Regions from separate parts of the Acerihabitans sp. genome, predicted to be linked through region 2. Evidence: predicted binding sites of a transcription regulator. Region 2 holds the regulator's gene; each other region holds the start of a gene.

What was found. The regulator CRP, encoded in region 2, controls carbon source genes, mostly activating them, when cyclic AMP is high. The targets are predictions, from matches to a motif close to ATGTGANNNNNNTCACAT.
Region 1: the regulator CRP is predicted to act here: its motif matches at 3,211-3,228, upstream of VGC33_RS19145 (CdaR family transcriptional regulator).
Region 3: the regulator CRP is predicted to act here: its motif matches at 1,219-1,236, upstream of VGC33_RS05170 (PTS mannitol transporter subunit IICBA).

What each region holds. Positions count from the first base shown of each region.
Region 1 is NZ_DASWOM010000114.1:16,883-23,356, forward strand. It holds gene dgt (dGTPase) at 30-1,544, shown strand; gene degP (serine endoprotease DegP) at 1,702-3,147, shown strand; gene VGC33_RS19145 (CdaR family transcriptional regulator) at 3,327-4,484, shown strand; gene VGC33_RS19150 (enolase C-terminal domain-like protein) at 4,556-5,902, opposite strand; gene VGC33_RS19155 (MFS transporter) at 5,945-6,474, opposite strand, start outside.
Region 2 is NZ_DASWOM010000015.1:17,785-24,258, forward strand. It holds gene argD (bifunctional acetylornithine/succinyldiaminopimelate transaminase) at 1-70, shown strand, start outside; gene VGC33_RS02305 (YccS/YhfK family putative transporter) at 89-2,161, opposite strand; gene crp (cAMP-activated global transcriptional regulator CRP) at 2,215-2,847, opposite strand; gene VGC33_RS02315 (OsmC family protein) at 3,164-3,586, shown strand; gene VGC33_RS02320 (phosphoribulokinase) at 3,682-4,551, opposite strand; gene VGC33_RS02325 (YheU family protein) at 4,656-4,898, opposite strand; gene VGC33_RS02330 (LysE family translocator) at 5,021-5,623, shown strand; gene VGC33_RS02335 (ABC transporter ATP-binding protein) at 5,631-6,474, opposite strand, start outside.
Region 3 is NZ_DASWOM010000025.1:26,611-33,084, reverse strand. It holds gene VGC33_RS05175 (DUF3053 domain-containing protein) at 113-829, shown strand; gene VGC33_RS05170 (PTS mannitol transporter subunit IICBA) at 1,420-3,342, shown strand; gene VGC33_RS05165 (mannitol-1-phosphate 5-dehydrogenase) at 3,429-4,577, shown strand; gene VGC33_RS05160 (MltR family transcriptional regulator) at 4,637-5,185, shown strand; gene sodA (superoxide dismutase [Mn]) at 5,300-5,920, opposite strand; gene fdhD (formate dehydrogenase accessory sulfurtransferase FdhD) at 6,047-6,474, opposite strand, start outside.

The sequences.
Region 1 (6,474 bases), on a different contig from region 2:
CGGTATAAGAAATCATCCCGGGGAACATGATGTCCGTAATCGACTTTAGCAAGAAGCTCAGTTTTCAGCGCCCGTTTAGTCAGCCCATCGTCGCCGAGGATGAATATAGCGTCATCCGCCAGTTTGAAAGCGATCGCGGGCGGATTATCAATTCCGCCGCCATTCGCCGCCTGCAGCAAAAAACCCAGGTTTTTCCCCTGGAGCGCAACGCGGCGGTGCGCTCCAGGCTGACCCACTCCATGGAGGTGCAGCAGGTCGGGCGGCATATCGTCAAAGAGGTCTTTCACCAGCTCAAGCGCGAGCAGCGCATCGCGCCGCTGGGGCTGGAACTGCTGGAGGCGCCGTTTGAAAGCATCGTGGAAATGGCCTGCCTGATGCATGATATCGGCAATCCTCCGTTCGGCCATTTCGGCGAGGCGGCCATCAACGACTGGTTCGGCCAGCGTCTGGACATCGCCGGCCTGGGCAACGAGGCCCAGGGCAACGATCGTTGCCGGGTGGAGGTGCTGCGCCTGCGCGCCGGCGAGAACGACGATAACGCGCTGCGCAGCCGTATCCGGCTCGATCTGTGTCATTTCGAAGGCAATGCCCAGGCCATCCGCATGGTGCATAGCCTGCTGAAGCTCAACCTGACTTATGCCCAGGTGGGCTGTATCCTCAAATACACCCGTCCGGCCTATTGGCGCGGCGCGATACCGGCCGAGTTTAGCTACCTGATGAAAAAACCGGGCTACTACCTGGCCGAGGAAGAGTATGTCAAAGCGTTGCGCGAGCAGCTGGCGCTGGGGGAATTCCATCGCTTTCCGCTGACCTACATCATGGAAGCCGCCGACGATATTTCCTACTGCATCGCCGATCTGGAAGATGCGGTGGAAAAAAAGATCTTTACCGTCGAGCAGCTTTATAACTACCTGCAACAAGAATGGGGCAGGGTGGATAAAGGCGATTTATTTGAAAAAGTGGTCGGCCAGGCGTTTGATAAGATAATGCGCAACCAGGGACTGCGCAGCGGCGATCAGTTTTTTATGTATTTACGGGTAAATACCGTGGCGCGTCTGGTGCCCCATGCGGCGAAGCGGTTTCTCGACAATCTGTCGCCGATATTCGAAGGCTGTTTTAACCAGGCGCTGCTGGAGGACTCCAGCCCGGCTTACCGGTTATTGAAAATATTCAAAGGCGTGGCCTTTAAACACGTGTTCAACCATCCGGAGGTGGAACAGCTGGAATTACAGGGCTACCGGGTCATCAGCGGCCTGCTTGAAATCTACAATCCCTTGCTGGAAATGCCGCTGGCGGCGTTTCGCGAGCTGGCGGCGCAGGATTACCACCGGGATTACATGATCCCCACCCGCCTGTTTCATAAACTTTCCACCAAACATCGCCTGGCTTATGGTGAAGCGGTAGCGCAATTAAATCGCTATCCACCGCGCCAGCAGCCCATGATGGAATTTTATTATCGGGCGAGATTAATTCAGGACTATATTAGTGGCATGACCGACCTGTATGCCTGGGACGAATATCGACGTTTAATGGCGGCGGAGTAAAAGACGGATAACGCAGCTTTTGTAAATAAGTCCAACACTTTTTTACTATTATGGTTTTTTTGCAAATGAACTTCGGGTTATTTGATTAATCTCACAGATACGACCACAGCTATGGGTCCGCATCATTACCTGATTCTTACAGTTGAGATAATGTTAAATGAAAAAAACTCCTTTGGTCCTGAGTGCGCTGGCATTGTGTCTGGGTGTGGCGCTGGCGCCGCTTTCGTCGGTCGCGGCGGAAACCGCCTCGACCAACCAGCAGCTTCCCAGCCTGGCGCCGATGCTGGAAAAAGTGATGCCCTCGGTGGTCAGCATCAGTGTTGAAGGCAGCGCCGCCGTCAGTTCGGCGCGCGTGCCGGATCAGTTACAGCAGTTCTTCGGCCAGGACTCCCCGCTGTGCCAGGAGGGTTCGCCCTTCCAGGCGTCGCCTTTGTGCCAGGGCGGCGGTGAGGGCGGCGGCGCTGAAGGCGACGGCAATACCCCGCCGGCCAAGGAGAAGTTCATGGCGCTGGGGGCGGGCGTGATTATTGATGCCCAGAAAGGCTATGTGGTCACCAACAACCATGTGGTTAACGACGCCACAAAAATCCAGGTACAGCTGTATGACGGGCGCAGGTTCGACGCCAAGATCATCGGCCGCGATCCCCGCTCCGATCTGGCCCTGGTGCAACTGATCGAGTTTAAAAACCTGACCGCCATTAAAATGGCCGATTCGGACCAGCTGCGGGTCGGCGACTACACCGTGGCCATCGGCAATCCCTACGGGCTGGGGGAAACCGCCACCTCGGGCATCGTGTCCGCGCTGGGGCGCAGCGGGCTGAATATCGAAAACTATGAAAACTTTATCCAGACCGACGCCGCCATCAACCGCGGCAACTCAGGCGGCGCGTTGGTTAACCTTAACGGTGAGCTGATTGGCATCAATACCGCCATATTGGCCCCGGACGGCGGCAATATCGGCATCGGTTTCGCCATACCCAGCAATATGGTGAAAAACCTGACGGCGCAGCTGGTGGAATACGGCCAGGTCAGGCGTGGCGAAATCGGCATCCTTGGCACCGAACTCAACTCGGAGCTGGCCAAGGCGATGAAAGTCGACGCCCAGCGCGGCGCCTTTGTCAGCCAGGTGTTGCCTAAATCCGCCGCCGAGAAGGCCGGGGTGAAAGCCGGCGACGTCATTGTCACCATGAACGGCCGGCCGATAAACAGCTTCGCCGCATTCCGCGCGGATGTCAGTTCGCAGCCGGTCGGCACCAAGGTCCAGCTTGGCCTGCTGCGCGACGGCAAGCCGGTGAACGTCGAGGTGATCCTCGAGCAGAGCTCGCAGCCGCAGCTTGATTCCGGCAATGTCTTTACCGGCATCGAAGGGGCGGAGCTCAGCAACCTGGACACCGGCGGCCAGAAGGGCGTTAAGGTGGACAATGTCAAGGCGGGCAGCACCGCGGCGAAAGTCGGCCTGAAGAAAGGCGATATTATTCTGGGTGTTAACCAGCAGCCGGTGCAGAATATCGGCGAACTGCGGAAAATCCTCGATACCAAACCGCCGGTACTGGCATTAAACGTCAAACGCGGCGACACCTCGCTTTACCTGCTGGCGCAGTAGTCCTTTGCCATCGGCGCGGCTCACAGGGATGTGGGCCATGCCCACCCCCGATTTCCCGGAAGAATGTGATATCCCGCACAAAATAAGTGAGTAAGATCACGCTTTGTGCCATTGCACAATGTATGAGCGCCCAGCAGCGGGTATAATAGGGCAAAGGGCTTAACACAACCGAGGCGGGGATGGCAACGTATCATCTTGATGCGAAATTGGCGCAAGAAATTGTGGCAAGAACGATGCAGATTATCGACAGTAACATCAACGTGATGGATGCGCGTGGCCGGATTATCGGCAGTGGCGACGAAGAACGCGTCGGCGAGCTGCATGAAGGCGCCTTGCTAGCCTTGTCCCAGGCCCGGGTGGTGGATATTGACGACGGCGTGGCCCGGCATTTGCACGGCGTGCGGCCCGGTATCAACCTGCCGCTGAAAATCGACGGCAATATCGTCGGCGTTATCGGCCTGACCGGCAACCCCAGCCAGCTGCGGCAATTTGGCGAACTGGTCTGCATGACGGCGGAGATGATGCTGGAGCAGGCGCGTTTGCTGCATATGCTGGCGCAGGACAGCCGCCTGCGCGAGGAGCTGGTGCTGAATCTCATCCGCGCCGAGGAAGTCACGCCGGCGCTGATCGAATGGGCCCAGCGGCTGGGCATTGATATCAACCAGCCGCGGGTTGCGGCGGTGGTGGAGGTGGACAGCGGCCAATTCGGCGTGGACAGCGCCATGGCGGAATTGCAGCAATTACAAACGCTGCTGACCACGCCCGAGCGCGATAACCTGATTGCCATCGTTTCGCTCACGGAAATGGTGGTGCTGAAACCCGCGCTGAACAGCCACGGGCGCTGGGACGCGGAAGAACATCGCCGGCGGGTGGATACGCTGTTTTCACGCATGACCGAAAGCAGCCGCCTGCGGGTGCGCATCGCCCTGGGTAACTTTTTCCCGGGCGCCGGCGGCATCGCCCGTTCCTGGCGCACCGCGCGCACCACCATGTCGGTGGGCAAGCAGCGGCTGCCGGAGCAGCGCCGCTACTTTTATCCCGATCTGATGCTGCCGGTATTGCTCGACAGCCTGCGCGGCGGCTGGCAGGCCAGTGAACTGGTGCGCCCGCTGGCAAAACTCAAGGCCATGGACAACAACGGCCTGCTGCGCCGCACGCTGATCGCCTGGTTTCGCCATAATGTCCAGCCCACGCCCACCTCCAAGGCGCTGTTTATCCACCGCAACACCCTGGAATACCGCCTCAACCGCATCTCGGAGATGACCGGCCTGGATCTGGCCAACTTCGACGACCGGCTGCTGCTCTACATCGCGCTGCAACTGGATGACGAAGCCTGATTTCCATCATGGCAGCCTGCTTGGCCGCCGATAGGCGGTGAGCACGGCGCGCCGCGCCCACCATCATGATGTTAGCGCACCATGGCCGGCCGTTTCCGGTCAAAGGTCCAGCCGGGAATCAAATACTGCATGGCCTGCGCGTCGTTACGCGCCCCGGACGGCATGTGCTTATACAGCTCATGTTGTTTTTCGAGCTGCGCCATATCGATTTCCACCCCCAGCCCCGGTTTACCGTTGAGTTTGATCGCCCCGTCGACGATTTGCAGCGGCTCTTTGGTCAGGTGCTCGCCTTCCTGCCAGATCCAATGGGTATCCAGCGCGGTGGGCTTGCCCGGCGCGGCGGCGCCCACATGGATAAACATCGCCAGCGAAATATCAAAATGGTTATTGGAATGGCAGCCCCAGGTCAGGCCCCATTCATCGCACAGCTGCGCCACGCGGATGGCGCCCCGCAGGGTCCAGAAATGCGGGTCGGCCAGCGGAATATCAATGGCGTTAAGCTGCACGGCGTGGTTAAGCTCGCGCCAGTTGGTGGCAATCATATTGGTCGCCACCGGCAGCCCGGTGGCGCGCTTGAATTCCGCCATCACCTCGCGCCCGGAAAAGCCCTGCTCGGCGCCGCAGGGATCCTCGGCATAGGCCAGCACGCCGCGCATATCCTTACACAGATCGATGGCCTCGTTAAGCGACCACGCGCCGTTGGGGTCGATGGTAATGCGCGCGTCCGGGAACCGCTTGGCCAGCGCCGTTACGGTCTCAATCTCGCTGGCGCCGGCCAGCACACCGCCCTTGAGTTTGAAATCCTTGAAACCATAACGATCCTGCGCGGCCTCCGCCTGGCGCACCAGGGCTTCGGTGGTCATGGCCGTTTCGCGCCGCAGCCGGTACCAGTCATGGGACGCCCGGCCCGGACCGGCCTGATAAGGCAGGTCGGTCAGAGTTCTGTCGCCGACATAAAACAAATACCCCAGCACCGGCACGCTGTCGCGCTGTTTGCCCGGGCCGAGCAGTTCCGCTACCGGCACGCCAAGGTGCTGGCCCATCAAATCCAGCAGCGCCGCCTCAAGGGCGGCCACCGCATTGACCCGCAGCTCAAAGGTCCAGGCGCCCTGGGCGAAGGAATCAAAATCGTTGCTGACATGCCCCTGGTGTACGTCGTGCACTATGCGGTTAAGCGTCGCCAACGGCTGGCCCACGACCCGTTGCCTGGCCTCCAGCAGCGTGTTGAGAATCACGTCGCCGCCCGGCGCCTCGCCGACGCCGGTATGCCCGGCGTTATCGGTGAGGATGACAATGTTGCGGGTAAAATAGGCGCCGTGGGCGCCGCCGATATTCATCAGCATACTGTCATGGCCCGCAACCGGCACCACCTGCATGGCGGTCACCGTTGGCGCGCCGGAAAAATCACTGTGCTCCATTACCTTCTCCTGCTGTTGCAAACTGCTATGTCAAAGAAAATTTCACGCCGTCAACGGCTTAAGCACCAGGCGTTGAATCTTGCCCACGATAAACAGATAACTCAATATCACCACCAGGCCGTTGGCGGCGACGTAAATCAGCGCGCCGTCGAAGGATCCGGTTTTATTGAGGATATAACCGATGACAATCGGCGTGGTGATGGCGCCGATTTGCGTTACCAGGTTAAGCACGCCGCCGCTCAGGCCGACAATCTCTTTCGGCGCGGTGTCCGCGTTGACCGTCCAGCCCAGCGCGCCGATGCCTTTGCCGAAGAACGCCAGCGACATGGCCGCCACCACCACCACATCCGAGGTGGTATAGTTGCAAATCACCATGCTGGTACACATCAGCATGCCGAGAATGATCGGCGTCTTGCGCGCCACCGACAGGGAGAACCCCTTGTTAAGCAGGTAATCGGAGAAAATACCGCCGAGCACGCCGCCGATACAACCGCAGATTGCCGGTAGCGCCGCGACAAAACCGGCCTGGAGGATCGACATGCCCCGTCCCTTCACCAGGTAAATCGGAAACC
Region 2 (6,474 bases):
CACCGATATCGAGCAGGGCATGGCCCGGTTTGAACAGGCGGTGGCGCAGGTTATCGCCGTCAAACCTTAAGGCGCGGGCGCCGGGCGGCTAATTGCCTAACCGGCGCGATAGCCAGTTGCCGTGCTGCGGCCGCTGGCGCCAGGCCACCGACGAAATGGTATACATGATGCCAAGATGGAACAAAATGCGCCCCAGATGGCGCTCCATCAGGGTACCTGCCGTCTCCGCCGTTTCGCCGGCGGCAGTCGGAACCGGGCTGTCCGAGCTTGGCCCGTCATATTCCAGCCGCTGCTGGCAACGCTGCAGCGCCACCTCGCACGAGGTCAGGTACTTTTGCGCCAGCGTCGGCGTCAGCATGTAGTGATCCCGCGCCAGGATGGTCATGGCGTTGATATGCTCGACGATAAACTGGCTATGGGTCACCCACAAACGCATATCGGTCAGATAGCGCGAATTAAACGCCGGTTCCCGCATCGCCTGGCTTAGCGAGGTGAACAACGCGTTATGCGCCTGGTTAACCTTCATGCGCGCGTAGGCCAGCGCCGCCGCCTCGGGCGCGGGTTGCAGCAGCAGCCGCAGCGCATCCTGATCCCGCTCCAGCGCCAGATGGGCATTTTTGCGCAACAGTCCGCTTTGCCATTGCGGCCACAACCACAGCATGCCGCCAAACGCCAGCAAACAGCCGATAAGCGTATCCACCAGCCTGGGCACCAGGAAATGCGCGCCGTTCAGCGACAGCAACTGCAGCGTATACACCGCGGTTACCGTCATGCCGGTCATCGCCAGGCCATAGTTTTTACGCAACACCAGATAAGACGCCAGCGTCAGCGCCAGCATGCACAGCAACACCGTGCCGTCGTCCAGCCTGAGCCGCAGCGTGCCGGCGGCAATCACCAGCCCGGCCAGCGTGCCCAGCGCCCGATGCTGGATACGCACCCTGGTGGCGTTATAGCCGTTTTGGCTGACGAACATCACCGTCATTAAAATCCAGTAGGGTTTGGGTAAATCCAATACCAGCCCCAGGCTGCCGCCGATGGCCAACATAATCCCAAGCCTTGCCGCGCTGCGCAGCGCCATGGATTTAAGGGAACAGTAGCTGACCAGCGCATGCCAAAAAGACAGCCTCTGCTGGTTGTCGGCCATCAGGTCGCGGCGGTAGAGCGGGCGCTGGGTGCGCAACAGCCTGGCGATACGGCTGAAGTGGTAATAGCAAAACTGCCCGACCGGATTATCCGGGTGGCGCTCGGCAATTTTTTCCAGCGCCGACAGCGCGGTAACCATGTTAAAACGCCCTGGCTGACGGTGATATAAAATATCATCCGCCAGCACCCTCAGCCGCGTGGCAATCATGCGGGCGTTATAACGGATCACCGCCTCGGCGTGGCTTTGTTCCACCAGTTTTTGGACTTCGTCAGGCTGGTGCAGGCTCACGGCGATATGCTCTTGCAAATCCAGCGCCACCTGGAAAGAACGCAACAGGCGTTTGTATTGCAATTGGTTGCTAGCCGACAGCATATACAGCTGCTGGTACACCTGGGCTATTAGATCGATCACCGACTGCTGACGGGCAAACAGCGGCGGCAGGGCGGTTTCCGGATCGGTATGCTGAGTCAGCAGGCTGTATTTCGCCTCGATATAATCCGCCAGCTCCCGATATAGCAGACTGAGCGATTCCCTCATCGGCTGCTCTTTCCATAGCCGGAACCACAGGGCGTTAAACAGGCCGTACCAGGCGGTGCCGGCAATATACAGCAGCGGCGGCACGGCGGGCGGCACATTGCCGGACAGGCCCAGGGTAAAGATGGCGGCGATAAGCGCGGCGGGCAGCAAACGACCATGCAACGGGCTGATTTCACCGGTGACGCCGAACAGCAGCGCCAGGCCGAACAGCACCAGGGGTAAGGGCACCGGCACGGCCAACAGCACCTGGATCAGCACGCTACTCAGGGCGAACAGCGAACCGCCCACCGCCAGGCGTTTAAAAAAGCGTTTATGCAGGGTATCGAGGCCGGCGATATTGCAGCAGGCGGGAACCAGTGAAAACAGCAGGCCGTTTTGCAGGCTGCCGAATAACAGGCCGACGGCCACCGGCAGGCATAACACGATGGTCTGCCGCAGGGCATAATTGACTTCGGGGTGGTAGATTAACCGGCGCCACATACTGTCAGCAAAAAAAGCGTGGTACGGAGCACCACGCCTGTCTAACGGGGCTATCAGCGCGTGCCGTAAACGACAATGGTTTTACCGTGCGCGGATATCAGGTTTTGGTCTTCCAGCATTTTAAGAATACGTCCCACCGTTTCACGGGAACAGCCGACGATTTGGCCGATTTCCTGACGGGTAATCTTGATTTGCATACCGTCGGGATGGGTCATTGCGTCGGGCTGTTTCGCCAGATTCAACAGGGTCTGCGCGATGCGCCCGGTCACGTCCAGGAATGCCAGGTTACCGACTTTTTCCGAGGTGACCTGTAAACGGCTGGCCATCTGCGCCGACAGGCGCATCAGGATATCCGGATTTACCTGGATCAGCTGCCGGAATTTTTTATATGAAATCTCGGCGACTTCACAGGCGGTTTTCGCCCGCACCCAGGCGCTGCGTTCCTGACCTTCCTCGAATAAGCCGAGCTCGCCGATGAAATCTCCTTGGTTAAGATAGGAAAGAATCATCTCTTTGCCTTCTTCATCCTTAATCAGCACCGCCACGGCGCCCTTAACGATGTAGTAAAGCGTTTCAGCCTTTTCACCCTGATGTATAAGTGTACTCTTCGATGGATACTTATGAATATGGCAATGAGACAGGAACCATTCGAGAGTCGGGTCTGTTTGCGGTTTGCCGAGAACCATTCGCTGTTATCCTCTTTTGTCATCGCTATCCCAGGTTCGGGACATCGTATTCCCTGTTACGGCGCTTGTATTATTCACTCTGTGTCCGCGTTTAAACGGAGCGGCGCAAGGGAACTTATTAGGGTCTGGTATTTTGATGTTCCGATCGATCTCTTGCCCTTTAATTATCATGAGCCCGATCCAGCCTTGTTTTTAGCATAGGTTTGATGCAGTGTCTTCTGTTGTCTTGCTTCAGCATGAAGTATGTTCAGTAACATTGCCAGTTTTCCTACAAAAATGTAGTCTGCTGGAAAGTTTTATATCAGGAGTCATCATAATGCAGGCACGGGTAAAATGGGTAGAAGGGTTATCTTTTATGGGCGAATCCGCCTCGGGCCACCAGGTTTTAATGGATGGGAACGCAGGGGAAAAAGCGCCCAGCCCAATGGAAATGGTACTGATGTCGGTCGGCGGCTGCAGCGCCATTGACGTGGTGTCCATTCTACACAAGGCGCGGCAGGATGTGCGCGATTGCGAGGTCAAGCTCACTTCTGAACGCCGCGACGAGGCGCCGCGCCTGTTTACCCATATCAATCTGCACTTTATCGTGACCGGCACCGGGCTAACCGACAAGGCGGTGGAACGGGCGGTGACCCTATCGGCGGAAAAATACTGCTCCGTTTCCCTGATGCTCGGCGCGTCGGTAAACGTGACCCACAGCTTTGAAGTGCGCGACGAACGCCACGCCCCCGCCGCCTAACCGGCCCGCCAACACCACACTCAAACCCGCGTGTTAAGGGAGAGTGTGCCAATGGGGCCGAATCGGGCGTGGTTTTCCCGCCCGCGGCCTCGTGTTTACTTAATTTCCTTTCCTTCCAGCAACCGCTGCACCAGCGGCCCCATAATCAGCTCCATCGCCAGCCCCATCTTGCCGCCGGGCGCCACCAGCGTATTGATATTGGAAATAAAGGAGCCTTGCAGCATCGCCAGCAGGTAGGGCAGGTCGATATGCGCCAGGCTACGGAAATGAATAACGACAAAACTTTCGTCAAGCGAGGGAATCGCCTTGGCGGCGAAAGGATTCGACGTATCGACGGTCGGCACGCGCTGGAAATTAATATGGGTACGGGAAAACTGCGGTGTGATGTAGTTAATATAATCCTCCATCGACCGCACCACCGAATCCATTACCGCCTCGCGCGAATGCCCCCGCTCGCCGGTATCGCGCACCAGCTTTTGAATCCACTCCAGGTTGACGATAGGCACCACCCCCACCAGCAAATCCACATGCTGCGCCACATCCTGGCTATCGGTCACCACCCCGCCGTGCAATCCCTCGTAAAATAACACATCCGTCGGTTCCGGCAACGCTTGCCAGGGGGTAAACGTGCCGGGTATCTGGTTATAGGGCACCGCCTCGTCATAGGTATGCAAATACCTGCGCGACTGGCCGTGACCGGATTCGCCATATTGACGGAACGTATGTTCCAACAGGCCAAAATCATTGGCTTCCGGACCAAAATAGCTGATATGGCGTCCTAGATCCCGCGCCTTACGGATCGCCATATCCATTTCCGGCCGCGTAAAATAATGAAAGCTATCGCCTTCGAGCTCGGCGGCGTGGATATCCAACTGCTGGAATATTTTACGAAACGCCAGGCTGGTGGTGGTGGTGCCCGCACCGCTGGAACCGGTAACGGCAATAATGGGGTGTTTTGTCGACATGGTAACCCTACGCTTGGTTGAAATGCGGCGTGAAGACGTGCGACCGGCATCAAGGCCCAGCAGTGAGTGTTAGCATATTTAGCGCCCAGGGGCCAGGGGCTTTGCTATTCACCCGGCGTCTCGTCGGCGTGACCGTGAAACCGTCCGCGCGGCATGATATTAATATTTTCATGCAGCTCCGACCAGACCACTACCGCCTCGCCGCTTTTCAGCTGCCGTTTTACATCCTCGACCTTCTGCGCCAGGGATTTTTCCTGCTCGCCGTAATCGGTGCCTTCACGCAGAACAAAGGATTCGATCAGGTTATAGAGGGTGTCAGGATCGATTTGTTCCCAGGGAATAATCACGATGTTGTGTCCTGATGGTCAATAAATCAAGGTGTTGAGGAAATTTCACCCGTTATGCCTTGTGCATCCCCGTTGGCACTGGTAGTTTCATACCCGTCATTTTACCGGAGCGCCGCCAAAACGTGGAACTGAGTCTTTTTCTGTCAATGCTGGGGTTTCTCTGGGTGGCCGCCATTACCCCCGGTCCCAATAATATGCTGCTCACCGCCTCGGGCGCCAACTTCGGCTTCTGGCGTTCAATGCCGCTGATGATCGGCATCATGCTCGGCATGCAGTGCATCCTGCTGCTGGTGGCCTTCGGTATCGGCGGCCTCATCACGCTCTACCCGTCCCTGCATTTTATGCTGAAGGTGGCGGGCAGCCTGTACCTGCTGTGGCTGGCCTGGAAAATCGCCACCGCCGCTTATGAAAAGCTGGAAACCGACGCGCCGCCGCCCAAGCCCATTCCCTTCTATCAGGGCGGACTGCTGCAGTTCCTCAATCCAAAGGCCTGGCTGATGGCGCTGGGCGCGGTGGCCAGCTTCAGCCTGAGCGGCGGCGCCTATATCACCTCCGTCGGCGCCATCAGCATCGGCATCGTCAGCGTCAATATCGTCTCCGGCGTAATCTGGCTCGGCTTCGGCTCCCTTATCGGCCGGCTGCTGCGCAGCCAACGCGCCTGGGTCATCTTCAATGTCGCCATGGGCCTGCTGACGGCGGCCTGCGTCCTGCTGATCTGGCGCTGACGCGCGGCTATTGCGCCTCAAAGGCCCGGGTCAGGGTTTCCAGCTGTTCCTGGGCATCCAGCCACGCCGTTTCGGCGTCTTCCAACTGCGATTTCACCTTGGCCTGCCGCTGTAGGGTTTGGGCCAGATCCGCCTTTCGGCTGATATCATACAGCGCCGCATCGGCCAGTCCGGCTTCGATGCCCTCCAGTTCCACGCCCAGGGATTCCATCTGCTGTTCATAACGGCTGATGGATTTGCGCAACGGCTGGGTTTGATTACGAAAATCCGCCTCGCGCCGCTTCTGGTCCTTTCTGGCCTGGGCGTTATTGCCCTGCGGCACCGGGTTTTCCGTGTCGTTGCCGTCCTGCGCCGTGGTCTGGCGCTGCTGATCCACCAGCCATTGCTGGTAGTCCTCCACATCGCCGTCAAACGACTCGACCCGTCCGTCATGCACCAGGTAAAACTCATCGGTGGTAGAGCGCAGTAAATGGCGATCATGGGAAACCACCACCAGCGCACCGTCAAAATCGATCAGCGCCTCGGTCAACGCCTGGCGCATATCCAGATCCAGATGGTTGGTCGGCTCATCAAGCAGCAGCAGGTTGGGGCGCTGCCAGACAATCAGCGCCAGCACCAGCCTGGCCTTCTCGCCGCCGGAAAACCGCGCGGTCGGCTCGGTTACTTTATCGCCACGGAAACCAAAACCGCCCAGATAGTCGCGCAGCGCCTGCTCGTACTCCTGCGGCGCCAGACGCATCATATGCGCCAACGGCGATTCGTCGGCGCGCAGAAACTCCAGCTGATGCTGGGCGAAATAACCCAGCTTGATGCCTTTCGCCAGGCCGATGGCGCCGGACTGAGGCTCGAGG
Region 3 (6,474 bases), on a different contig from region 2:
CTTGAGCATATTTATTCCTCCCAAAGTGGACTATCCTTACTCTGCAAACAGGACGCGGCAATTTTGGAACCACGGAAACCGGTGAGTTATTTTACAGGAGTAGTTGGACATGATGTTAAGGGACAGACTGGCGCAGTTCCGTTATGCGCTGATGATTCCAGTGCTGTTTATGCTGGCGCTGCAGATTACCGCCTGCGGCGACAAGGAGCCGGAGCAGCGCAAGGCGTTTATGGCGTTTTTACAAACCACCGTACTGCCGGGCGGCGAGCGGCTGCCGACGCTGACCGACGATCAGAAAAAACAGTTCGGCACCTATGTAGCCGACTACCAGATCCTGCTGACGTTTACCCAGCAATATACCCAGGCGGTGAACGCCAGCCTGCTGCCGGTGCTGGATCAGGTCAGCCAGATCCGCGTGCCGCAGGATTATCTCACCCATCGGGTGGATTTGCAGCAGTCCGCGGGGGCGTTGAACCTGTTGGGGCCGCAAATCGAGCGGCTGAAAAAACAGGCTGATGACGCACGTGCCGCCCTGAAGCAGCCCGACGATTTGAAAGCGGTATATGAGCAAGCCTATACCAAGCTGGTGATCCAGCCGGCTCAGCAGGTGACGCCGGTGGTCACCAGCGCGGCTACGCTCTCGGAAACGCTGATCCAGGTGGGCAATTTCCTGAATATGCAGGGCGGCCAGGTGACCTACGGCCCCACCTCGGTGGCGTTTCCCACCCGGCTGCAGGCGACGCAATACAATGAGCTGATGGCCGGGCTGCAAAGCCAGCACCAGCAACTGATGCAGGCGCAGACCGCCGCCGGCGCCGCCCTGCGTTAATCACGCTGGTATCCCGATCGCCGCCGGGCCTGCCAATGAACGTGAGCGGGAATAGGGGCAAAGCGATTGAACGCCGAGCGCGCCGTGGATGGCCGCTCGGGTCACTTTTTTGCAACATATCATGCTGATAATAGCGCAGAGGGAAGTGCGCAGTCGCCTGTACCGTCGCGGTAAGTTTCTTACAGATTATGCCGGCAAATCCCGCGGTTTACCGTGCAAATCAACCGGTAAGCCCGATCTCGCGCCGCCTTCACGGCTGGGTGACAAATAATTTGTGATACAAATCACATTTATCAAACAAATACTCTGCAGACAACAGTGATCTACATCACAATTTATCCGCCATTAACTGCCTGAAGCTATAATTGTGGTTTTTTTTCATAAGAAATATGTGATGAATATCACCTATATAGGGGGTAATCGGGGGGTGACATGGTGATATCTATCACAATTATGCCACTCGGTACGCATTCGTCACGCAGCGTGGTAGAGTCCCGCTGCTTATAGAACTACCGACAGAGAATGCAACACTGTCGCAACAATTTTCACGCGCCCTTATTGTCCGGCGCGTATCAATAGGGGTGTTTTTTATGTCTTCTTCGGATATCAAGGTCAGAGTACAAAATTTTGGCCGTTTCCTGAGCAATATGGTGATGCCGAATATCGGCGCCTTTATTGCCTGGGGGATCATCACCGCGCTTTTCATACCCACCGGCTGGACACCCAATGCGACGCTGGCTAAATTAGTCGGCCCGATGATCACCTACCTGCTGCCGCTGCTTATCGGTTACACCGGCGGCCGGCTGGCCGGCGGCGAACGCGGCGGCGTGGTCGGCGCCATTACCACCATGGGCGTGATTGCCGGGGCGGATATGCCGATGTTCCTCGGCGCCATGCTGGCCGGTCCGTTGGGCGGCTGGGCGATAAAACGCTTCGACCGTATGGTTGACGGCAAAATCAAAAGCGGCTTCGAGATGTTGGTCAACAACTTCTCCGCCGGCATCATCGGTATGATTCTGGCGATTGTCGCCTTCCTGGCCATTGGGCCGCTGGTTGAAATCCTGTCCCATATCCTGGCGGCGGGCGTTAACCTGATGGTTCGCCACGACTTACTGCCGCTGGCCTCGATTTTCGTCGAACCGGCAAAAATCCTGTTCCTGAATAACGCCATCAACCACGGCATCTTCTCGCCGTTGGGCATCCAACAGGCTACCGCCACCGGCAAGTCCATCTTCTTCCTGATTGAAGCCAATCCGGGTCCGGGCATGGGCGTGCTGATTGCCTATATGATTTTCGGTCGCGGCAATGCCAAACAATCCGCCGGCGGCGCGGCCATCATCCATTTCCTGGGTGGTATCCACGAAATCTATTTCCCTTACGTGCTGATGAACCCGCGTCTGCTGATAGCGGTAATCCTCGGCGGCATGACCGGCGTGTTCACCCTGAGCGTGCTGCACGGCGGCCTGGTTTCCCCCGCTTCGCCGGGTTCCATCCTGGCGGTGTTGGCCATGACGCCTAAAGGCGCCTATTTCGCCAATATCACCGCGGTGATTGCGGCCTTTGCGGTGTCCTTTGTTATCGCCTCGATCCTGCTGAAAAGCATGAAGGCCAAGGAAGGGGACGACCTGGAAGACGCCACCCGTCGCATCAAAGACATGAAAGCGCAGTCTAAAGGCATGGCCGCGCCGGTTACCGCCGGCGCCACCGGCGACCTGGCTTCGGTACGTAAAATCATCGTGGCCTGCGACGCCGGCATGGGTTCCAGCGCCATGGGCGCCGGGGTGCTGCGTAAGAAAGTCAAGGAAGCGGGGCTGACCAATATCAGCGTCACCAACACCGCCATCAACAGCCTGCCCGAGGACGTGGATCTGGTGATTACCCATCGCGACCTGACCGAGCGGGCCATGCGTCACGCACCGCAGGCGCAGCATATCTCCCTGACCAACTTCCTGGACAGCGGTCTGTATACCGACCTGGTGGCGCGTCTGGTGGCGGTGCAGAAAACCGAAACCAATCAGAACAAAGTCATCACCACTCTGGACGATAGCTTTGAAGACAGCGAGCAGAACCTGTTCCGCCTGACCGCGGCCAATATCTTCCTCGGACGGCAGGCCGATAATAAGGAACAGGCGATCCGTTTTGCCGGTGAGCAACTGGTGAACGGCGGTTATGTGCTGCCGGAGTATGTGGAAGCGATGCTGGATCGTGAAAAACTGACCTCCACCTACCTGGGCGAGTCCATTGCGGTTCCCCATGGCACCATCGAGGCCAAGGATAAAGTGCTGCGTACCGGCGTGGTGTTCTGCCAGTATCCGGCGGGCGTGCGTTTCGGCGATGAAGAAGACGATATTGCCCGTCTGGTGATTGGCATCGCCGCGCGCAACAACGAGCACATCCAGGTGATTACCAGCCTGACCAATGCGCTGGACGACGATGCGGTTATCCAGCGGCTGATTAATACCACCGACGTAGATGAAGTGCTTGAGCTGCTCAAAGGCAGCAAAACGGCCTAACCACAGCGCGGGCGATGGAAACGGTTGTATTTGAGAGGGGGCCTGCATTGGCCCCTTTTTAACTAAGAGAATCCAAGGTTAAATCTATGAAAGCATTACATTTCGGAGCAGGAAACATCGGGCGGGGCTTTATCGGCAAACTATTGGCCGACGCCGGGGTGGAAGTGGTGTTCGCCGACGTCAACCAAACGGTACTGGACGCCCTTAACGCCAGGCATGGATACGACGTTCATGTGGTGGGCGAACAGTCCCATGTGGAAAAGGTGAGCGGCGTCAGCGCGGTCAACAGCACCGGCGCGGACGTGGTGGCGTTGATAGCCGACGTTGATCTGGTGACCACCGCCGTAGGGCCGCAGATCCTGGAACGCATCGCCGGCACCGTCGCCAAGGGCTTGATCGCGCGCCATGATGCGGGCAATACCCGGGCGCTGAATATCATCGCCTGTGAAAACATGGTGCGCGGCACCAGCCAGCTGAAACAGCATGTCCAAAAGGCGCTGCCCGAGCAGTATCACGCCTGGGTGGCGCAGCACGTCGGTTTTGTCGATTCCGCCGTGGATCGCATCGTGCCCCCGGCCGAAGCCGGTACCCAGGATCCGCTGGCGGTCACGGTGGAAACCTTTAGCGAATGGATTGTGGATAAAACCCAGTTTATCGGCGAGCCGCCGGCCATTGCCGGCATGGAGCTGACCGATAACCTGATGGCCTTTGTCGAACGCAAGCTGTTTACGTTGAACACCGGTCACGCCATCACCGCGTATCTGGGCCAGCATGCCGGGCACAAGACCATTCGCGACGCCATCCTCGACCCGGCCATCCGCCAGGTGGTGAAAGGCGCCATGGAGGAGAGCGGCGCGGTGCTGATTAACCGCTATGGTTTTGAAGCCGCGAAACACGCCGCCTACATCAACAAGATCCTGCAGCGCTTTGAAAATCCCTATCTGCATGACGATGTGGAGCGCGTCGGCCGCCAGCCGCTGCGTAAGCTCAGCGCCGGCGATCGTTTGATCAAACCGCTGCGCGGCACCCTGGAATACGGCCTGCGTCACGACAACCTGCTCAAGGGCATCGCCGCCGCCATGCATTATCATAGCGAGCAGGATCCCCAGGCGCAGGAGTGGGCGGAGCTGTTGGAAAAATCAGGTCCCGGGGCGGCGCTGGCGCAGGTCTCCGGCCTTGAGGAAGACGGCGAGGTGGTAGCGCAGGTGGTGGATCTCTATAACGCCATGCAATAATGATGAAGATCCGGGGACGGGACGTCTTCCCGTCCCCGGAAGTTACATGGTGTTCGGTGATGACGGAAAATGCTCAACTGTACGAAAACCAGGTCCTCGAACAACTGAACGCCGGCACAACGGTCAGGGATTTGATGGGCGCGGCGGTGGAATTATTGGCCGAGGCGGTCAATATTCTGGTGCTGCAAATTTTTCGCAAGGATGATTACGCGGTAAAGTATGCCGTGGAGCCGTTATTGGTCGGCGCCGGCCCGCTGGGCGAACTGCCGGTGCGCCTGAAGCTGGTGTATGCCCTGGGCGTCATCAGCCGCCAGGAATATGAAGACGCCGAGCTGCTGATGGCCTTGCACGAAGCCTTGCAGGACGATCCCAACGAGTACCGTTTTACCGACGATGAAATCCTCGGCCCGTTCAGCGAACTGCACTGCGTCGCGGCGTTCCCGCCGTTGCCGGAGTTTTCCCGCGCGCCGCAGGACGACGCGCTGGTGCGTATGCAGCAGCAGCGCTACCAGCAGATTGTCCGCTCCACCATGGTGTTGTCGGCCACCGAATTTCTGGTGCGCATCAGCGCCAAAAAAGCCTTCTCCGATAAGCTGCTGCTTAAATAATCCCTGCTTATGGCAAGACAGCCGCTGAAACGCAACGTCCCGGCCTGATGTCCGGGACGTTGCGTTTCATGCCAACCACCCCGCGGGGTGGTCTTTGCCTTGAGTGGGTGCCGGTTATTTGGCTTCGCTGAAACGTTTGGCCGCTTCATCCCAGTTCACCACGTTCCAGAAGGCCTTGATATAGTCCGGACGGCGGTTCTGGTATTTCAGGTAATAGGCGTGTTCCCATACGTCCAGGCCCAGGATCGGGTAGCCGGAGGTGCCGGCGATGGCGTCGCCCATCAGCGGATTGTCCTGGTTGGCGGTGGAGACCACGGCCAGCTTGCCGTCTTTCAACACCAGCCAGGCCCAGCCGGAGCCGAAACGGGTGGCGGCGGCTTTCTCAAACGCTTCCTTGAACGCGTCCACGGAACCCAGATCGCGCTCAATGGCGGATTTCAGTTCGCCCGTGAGGGTAGTGCCAAGCTTGAGGCCTTTCCAGAACAAGCTATGGTTGGCGTGACCGCCGGCGTTGTTGCGCAGAACGGTTTTTTTGTCCGCCGGCACCTGGTCAAGTTTTTGGATCAGTTCGTCAACCGGCAGGCTGGCAAGTTCAGGCAGGCTTTCGAGCGCGGCGTTGGCATTATTGACATAGGTCTGATGATGCTTGGTGTGATGGATTTCCATCGTTTGTTTGTCGAAATGCGGTTCCAGGGCGTCGTAAGCATACGGCAAGGATGGCAGAGTATAGCTCATCTTAATCTTCTCCATTTTTAGGTGAGCGGCACCCAGAATAAATGTTAGTGCCGCGTAAGCAATCCGATCATTATAGTTAATTAAACGTTTATTAAAACGTTTATCAGTCCCTTTTAAAGAACATGTTTAGCTTTTGCTGTCAACGATTCGGCATGGATGCGTATAAACCGTGGCCCGTCCCGGCTTGCTGAATCCCACCAGCGTCAGCCCGCAGCGCTCGGCCACCTCTACCGCCAGGGCGGTGGCGGCCGAGACGGCGAACAGGATTTCCACGCCGCACATGGCGGATTTCTGTACCATTTCATAACTGGCCCGGCTGGACACCAGCACCGCGCCGGGCGTGGCGGCCTGGCGCGCGCGGTAGCCAAGCAGTTTATCCAGCGCCACGTGGCGGCCGACGTCCTCGCAGCCCAGCGTCAGTTCGCCCTCGGGCGTGATCCAGGCCGCCGCGTGGGTACAGCCGGTCAGCCTGCCGATGGGCTGCACGCTTTTAAGCTGCGCCAGGGCGCGGTCCAGCCGTGCCAGTGGCCAGGTTTGGGTAAAGGGCAGCGGGG